2 linked regions of the Celeribacter indicus genome follow. The protein of the gene in region 1 interacts with the protein of each later gene in a pairwise test. Links are inferred from orthologs where the notes say so. Each region holds a gene or a part of one and is shown on either strand. Other genes may lie near its edges. The genes, in order: P73_RS08325 and rlmB.

Region 1 (3,176 bases):
GGTTTCCTCCCGGCGAAACCGTCTGTTCCCCATGGGTGGCGTTACACCGCCGCCACGCAGCTGGCGGATGCCGGCCTCGACAGACGCGACATCCAATCCGTCACAGGACGCAAAACGCTTGCAATGGGGCAGAAATATACTGCGCATGCCAGCCAGAACGCGGCGTCCAGGAGGGCGCAGATGGCTCGGGAACAGACCAAAAACATAACGGGAAAGTGCTAACAAAGTGCTAAACGCAGCCGAACCTCCGTCCAGAGCCGGCGCCGCGATGGCGATTTTTCCTTTAAGGTCAAAGTGGTGCGGGTGGAGGGACTTGAACCCCCACGCCTTGCGGCGCCAGAACCTAAATCTGGTGCGTCTACCAGTTTCGCCACACCCGCATCGGGTCCGTGGATAGCAAACGGGCAACGCCTGTGCCAGACGGAAAGTGTCGGTCACAAAAAATCCTACGCGTTAACCCGATCTTGCCATATTCTGCCGAAAATACTGAGGCAGACAGTCAGAGGCCCCGACATGACCGAGAACGGCAGCGGGCACGGGAAGGCGACGAGGTGCGGGCGCAGGGCGCCGGCGGCGTTTTCCGTGCAGGATATCCTTGCGAATTTCACCGGCGGCCTGCCCGTCGGGACCGAGGTGATGACCGCGGAGGGCTGCCTTCCGGTCGAATATCTCGAACCGGGGGATCGCGTGGTCACCCGCGGCGGGTTGCGCGTGCTGCGCGACATCGACACGCCCGCGCCGGGGCGGTTCAGGCTCGTTTTCGACCGCGCGGAGGTCGTCTATGCGGGCGGCATCCAGGTGATGAGCGACAGCGGCCTGCCCTTTGCCGCGTGAGCGGCCGCCTTTTGCGAGGGTGATGCGTGAAAATGCGCGCGAAGCCGGCCCGAGAAAGGGGCGTGCAGGCGCCGGGCGTGGCCAGGCGGGTGGGAGGCCACGCGCGGGGCGCCGGGCGGGACTGTGTTTTCGAGTATTTGGGGCAGCAAAAAGCCTGTGGCGGAGGGTCAGAGGCCGAGGGTGCGGAAGACGGTCGGCAATTCCTCGGGCAGGTCTTCGGCGATCAGGCCGGGGCCGAAGCTGTAGGCGGCTTCGACATGGAGCCAGGCGGCGGTTTCGGCGGCGTGATCCGGGGCGAAGCCGCGTGCGAGGAGGCCCGCGATCAGCCCCGCGAGCACATCGCCCGTGCCCGCCGTGGCGAGCCAGGGCGCGGCGCGGTCATAAACAGCGGCGTTGACGGAGCAGCGGCCATCGGGTGAGGCAATGACCGTATCGGAGCCCTTGAACAGCACCGGACAGCCCGCACGTCTGGCGGCGTCGCGCGTGGCGTCCACCTTGCTATAGGCCGGGCCTTTGGTTGGCGGCTCTGCGAGCCTGGCGGCGATGTCGGGGAACAGGCGCTCGAATTCGCCCGCATGGGGGGTGAGCACGCATCTGTCATGAAGGGCGGCAAAGGCGGTTTCGCCTTCCGCGAGTGCCGTGAGCGCGTCGGCGTCGAGCACCGTGGCGCGATGGGCGGCGAGCACACAGGGCAGGAATTCCCGCGCGCGGTCGATGCCGAAACCGGGGCCGAGGCAGAGCGCGGTGAGGCGTTGGTCGGCGAGCACGCGGGTAAGGGTTTCCGGCGTGTCGATTTCCCGGAGCATGATGGCGGTGAGCTGGGCGGCGACCTCGGTGACGGCCGCATGCGGTGTGCCGAGGGTGACGAGTCCCGCGCCGACGCGCAGAGCCGCGCGGGCCGCGAGACGGGCGGCGCCGGTTTTGCCGGAAAGACCGGAGAGGATCAGGGCGTGGCCGTGGGAATATTTGTGTTGATCTGCGCGTTTTCCGACGTCGGGGCGCAGCCCGTGCCCCCTCAGGACGGCGGCATCGACCTGCCGAACGGGCGGCGCGCCCGTGACGCCGCCCCACAGACCGATATCGGCCACGACGAGCTTGCCACATAGCTCCGGCCCCTCCCCCAGATACTGCCCGAGCTTGGCGCGGTGGAAGGTCACGGTGAGATCGGCGCCGAAACAAACGCCGCTGCGTTTCGTGGGGTCGGTCTCCTCCGCGCCCTGGGCCGAGAGAACCCGGCCGCTGTCGGCACAAAGGCCGCTCGGCACATCGACGGCGACGATCCTGTCGATATAGGGGGCGCGCGCCCCTGAGAATATGTTGTTGTATGCCTCCAGCACATAGGCGCCGAGCGCCTCGGCATGGTCGTCGTCGAAAGGCCGTGTGAGCCCGGTGCCGAACAGGGCATCCACGCAGAGATCCGCCTGAAGGAGGGGCTCGACCCAGGCGCCGGTCTTTCGAAGCTCGCTTACGGAGCCCAACTCCGCCCAGCGCCCGTAATTCACCGTCGCATCCGGCGGGAGCTTTGCCGGATCGCCATAGAGAAACACCTCCACCTCCCAGCCGCGTTGTTTCAGCAAACGCGCGATGACAAAGCCGTCGCCGCCGTTGTTGCCGGGACCGCAGAGGACAGTCGCCCTATGAGAAGAGCGGGCAAGTTCGGGCCATTCCTCGAAAACCGCGTCAACGACGCCCTGTCCTGCGCGCTCCATCAGGTCGAGCCCGGTGACCGCTCCGCGGTCGATCACGGCGCCTTCGATGGCGCGCATTTGGGCGCTGGTCAGCAATTCTGCCATGTCTTGCCTCTAAAGTTTTCATTTCGCCCCTTATCACGCCACTATGCACAAATTATAATCACATCGATGCGAATCCCGTGAGCGTTTCCGGCTGCGCCAGCCTAGCTGATTGTCGCCGGAAATGAGAAATGGTCTGACGGGTCGCGAACAGAGACTAGGGAGTCGAAGGTCCATGAAAAAGATCGAAGCGATCATCAAGCCCTTCAAGCTCGACGAAGTGAAAGAGGCATTGCAGGAAATCGGCGTGCAGGGTCTTTCCGTGGTCGAGGTGAAAGGGTTCGGGCGCCAGAAGGGGCACACGGAGCTGTACCGCGGCGCGGAATATGTCGTGGATTTCCTTCCGAAAGTGAAGATCGAGGTGGTGCTTGCCTCCGATCAGGTCGACGGCGCGATCGAGGCGATCATCGCCGCCGCGAAGACCGACAAGATCGGTGACGGCAAGATCTTCGTCTCGCCTGTCGAACAGGCGATCCGTATCCGCACGGGCGAGTCCGGGCTGGACGCGCTGTAAGGGACGGCGCGGGATCCGGGAAACCGCTGCCGCCCGCG
Region 2 (3,164 bases), 1.7 Mb from region 1 along the record:
CACCATCGCCGATGCGGTGGACATCCCGGTGATCGCCTCGGGCGGGGTCGGCACGCTCGATCACCTCGTCGAGGGCGTCACCGAAGGCCATGCCAGCGCCGTGCTCGCGGCCTCCATCTTCCATTTCGGGGATTACACCATTGCCGAGGCCAAGGCCTACATGGCCTCGAAGGGCATTCCCATGCGGCTCAACTGAGGAACTCCCATGTCCGTTCTGCACGACCTCGAACAGGTGATCCTCTCGCGCAGGGGCGCCGATCCCGACAGCTCCTGGACCGCGAAACTCTTCTCCAAGGGCCCGGAGAAATGCGCCGAGAAATTCGGCGAGGAAGCGGTGGAGGCGATCGTCGCCGCCGCAAAGGGCGACCGCGACAACCTCACCTACGAGGCCGCCGACGTGCTCTATCACCTGCTCGTCATGCTCGCCGCGCGCGATATCGCCCTCGAGGACGTGCTCGGCGAACTCGCGCGCCGCCAGGGCCTGTCGGGGATCGCGGAAAAGGCCGGGCGCGGGGAGTGACCGCGGTCAGAGCCCGAGACGCGGGATCTCGATGGCCGGGCAGCGGTCCATCACCACTTCGGCGCCCTGCGCCCGTGCCAGCGCGGCCGCCTTCTCGTTGACGATGCCGAGCTGCATCCAGACGTATTTGAGGTTCTTGAGATGCTTCAGCGCGTCCTCGACGACCTCCGGCACATCCTCGGAGCGGCGGAAGATGTCCACCATGTCCACCGGCTCACCGACCTCCGCGAGGGAGGCGACGACCGTCTGGCCGAAAAGCTCCCGGCCCGCCTGACCGGGATTGACCGGGATCACCTTGTAGCCGCGCGCGGCCAGAAAATTGCCGACCCCGTGGGAGGGCCGCTCCGGCCGCGGGCTCGCCCCCACGAGCGCGATCACCTTGGTGTCGCGGAGGATCCGGGCGATGTCGTCGTCTGTGAGCAAATCAATATGGGTCATACCGACAAGATAGAGGAAATCGCGACAGAAAAAAGCCCAGGCACGAAGCCTGGGCGAAGTTTTGGAACGAGGGACAGTGAGAGCGACGCGCGTGTTCCAAACTGCGCGTCTCGTGACTATAGATAGGGAGGCCGCCCCCGGCGAAAAGGGCGTGTAAGATAAACGTGAACACAACGTTAACTTGTCGCGACATGCGCCCTACCGGCGCGAGGCCGCATAAAGTGCCACCGCCGCGGCGTTGGAGACGTTGAGCGAACCGAAATCGCGGGCGAAGGGGATCTTCACGAGCCGGTCCACCGTCTCGCGCGTCTTCTGCCTGAGCCCCGGCCCCTCGGCCCCCAGCACGAGCGCCACCGGACGCCCGGCGAGCGCCGTGACCGCCGTGTCGATCGTCTCCTCCGCCGTCCCGTCGAGCCCGAGACAGACGAAGCCCATCCCCTGCAACTCCACGATCGTCTCCGACAGGTTGCGCACGCGCAGGTAGGGCTGGCGCTCGAGCGCGCCCGAGGCGGTCTTCGCCAGCGCCCCGGTCTCGGGCGCGGCATGGCGCGCGGTGGCGATCACGGCCTCTGCGCCGAAGACCTCGGCCGAGCGCAGGATCGCGCCCACGTTATGCGGGTCGGTCACCTGATCGAGCAGAACGACCGTCGGCGCCCCCTCGCCCGCCGAGAGGCAGACTTCGGCCACCGAGCCCCATGTCAGCGGCTTCACCTCGAGCGCCGCGCCCTGGTGTACGGAGCCGGGATCGAGCGGCGCGTCGAACCGCCGCGGATCGACGATCTCCGGTGCGATCCCGCTCGCCGCGATATCGGCCCCGAGCTTGTCGAAGGCATTCTTCGTGACCACAAGCCGGAGCCTCTCCCGCGCCGGATTGCGCAGCGCATCACGCACCGCGTGCAGCCCGAAAAGCCACACCGTCTCCTGCGCCGCGCGGCGCTTCTGCTGTTCCTTCTCGATGACCCATCTGGGCTTCTTCATGGGGTGCACTTTCCGGTCTGCCGATCCTCCCCTACCTGCCGAAAGGAAATGGCGAGCACAAGCGATTTTCCTGTTGACGCTCCCACCCCGCAACGGTATCCACCGCCCCACACAAGCGAAGACGCTTCGCGATGTGGGCGACGAGCTGCAAGGTGCGGCAGCGGACTGTAACTCCGCCGAGGAGACTCATGCCTGGTTCGATTCCAGGGTCGCCCACCACTTTCAAAACATTGAGTTTTTTGGCTTTAACGCCGAAGTGGCGGCCACTGCCGCTTTGACCCGTGTAAGCACTATGTAAGCAAAACAGTTAGAAAAGCGCCAACTTAGACACTAGGTTGTGGGTCAACGGGTGTAGCGGCAGGTTACTTTTTCAATTTGTTCGAGGAACAGACCTTCGAAGCTGGCGCGGCCATATTTCGTAGAGCCAAAACTGGTTCCGACCGGCTGCCCGGCATCATCGAACGCAACGCATAGAACCGGAACCATCTTGCTCCCGACAATCTCGAACACAGTGCCGGAGTAGGTGCTGCCGTGCTGTTCAATCCCACGTATCACGATGATGTCTTCATTTGATTCAATACAGACTGTGTCAGCCAACGATATTGAGGCCCACAGGGTGACGACGAAGAAAATCACTAAACGCAACATGATGCCCTCCTCAGGCGATACCGACTTTCGGAGAATGCTATGCGATCAGCCTACGCTGAGGAAGCCCTGTTCAGAAAGGAGGTGTTGGCGGGAACGGCGCTGAACCTCTGCAATGCGCTCACGCGTAGACCACCCAAATGTTGCCGCCCTCGTCCACAAGGATATTCCCGTCTTCATCGACAAGGATCACCGCGCTAGGGACGTAGGGCTGCGCCCAAAGGGGCATCGGGCGAAATGAGAAGGCCGTACTCATGGTCGGGGCATCACTGTTTTGCGGTGTGAGGCATGGCGGCGGCGCTGGGCTTCCGCAATGCGTTCGCGCCCGGCGGCTGTCTTCGGGCCAGTGGACAGGCCACCGTGTAGCCTGCACCGCTTCGAACCGTGCACCGGGCGGCACTGGCACGCGCCGCCCGACCTAGTCTTTGCACCACAAACCCACATTAGCGGGCCTGCACACTGCGAGCGCTGTAATCGGCTGCAACATGCTGCACTTTGCGTGCCGCCCGGGTCAGCATCTCAGTGAGTTCGCCAACGCCCTCAATGCGGCCACGTTCGACATACGCGCCGCCTTCATTGGCTT

Evidence for each region.
Region 2: the proteins of P73_RS08325 (region 1) and rlmB interact in binary tests that used the Escherichia coli proteins (3 or more experiments, as listed by UniProt). The link is inferred for Celeribacter indicus from one-to-one orthologs.

Annotation. Positions count from the first base shown.
Region 1 is NZ_CP004393.1:1,649,965-1,653,140, reverse strand. Bases 315-3,176 are described here. They hold P73_RS08325 (bifunctional ADP-dependent NAD(P)H-hydrate dehydratase/NAD(P)H-hydrate epimerase), read right to left. Parts: upstream 2,628-3,176; coding sequence 1,002-2,627; downstream 315-1,001. Other genes in these bases: P73_RS08320 (P-II family nitrogen regulator), read left to right, coding at 2,800-3,138; P73_RS08330 (Hint domain-containing protein), read left to right, coding at 514-834. In the rest of the region: P73_RS24840 (hypothetical protein), read left to right, coding at 61-222. UniProt on the Escherichia coli protein: Bifunctional enzyme that catalyzes the epimerization of the S- and R-forms of NAD(P)HX and the dehydration of the S-form of NAD(P)HX at the expense of ADP, which is converted to AMP.
Region 2 is NZ_CP004393.1:3,306,577-3,309,740, forward strand. The notes cover bases 47-2,896. They hold rlmB (23S rRNA (guanosine(2251)-2'-O)-methyltransferase RlmB), read right to left. Parts: upstream 1,937-2,896; coding sequence 1,157-1,936; downstream 47-1,156. Other genes in these bases: hisF (imidazole glycerol phosphate synthase subunit HisF), read left to right, coding at 47-196; P73_RS16295 (phosphoribosyl-ATP diphosphatase), read left to right, coding at 206-520; P73_RS16300 (CoA-binding protein), read right to left, coding at 527-958; P73_RS16315 (hypothetical protein), read right to left, coding at 2,279-2,584; P73_RS26680 (HGGxSTG domain-containing protein), read right to left, coding at 2,834-2,896. Outside these bases: more of hisF, read left to right, coding at 1-46; more of P73_RS26680, read right to left, coding at 2,897-3,025; P73_RS16320 (hypothetical protein), read right to left, coding at 3,025-3,164. UniProt on the Escherichia coli protein: Specifically methylates the ribose of guanosine 2251 in 23S rRNA.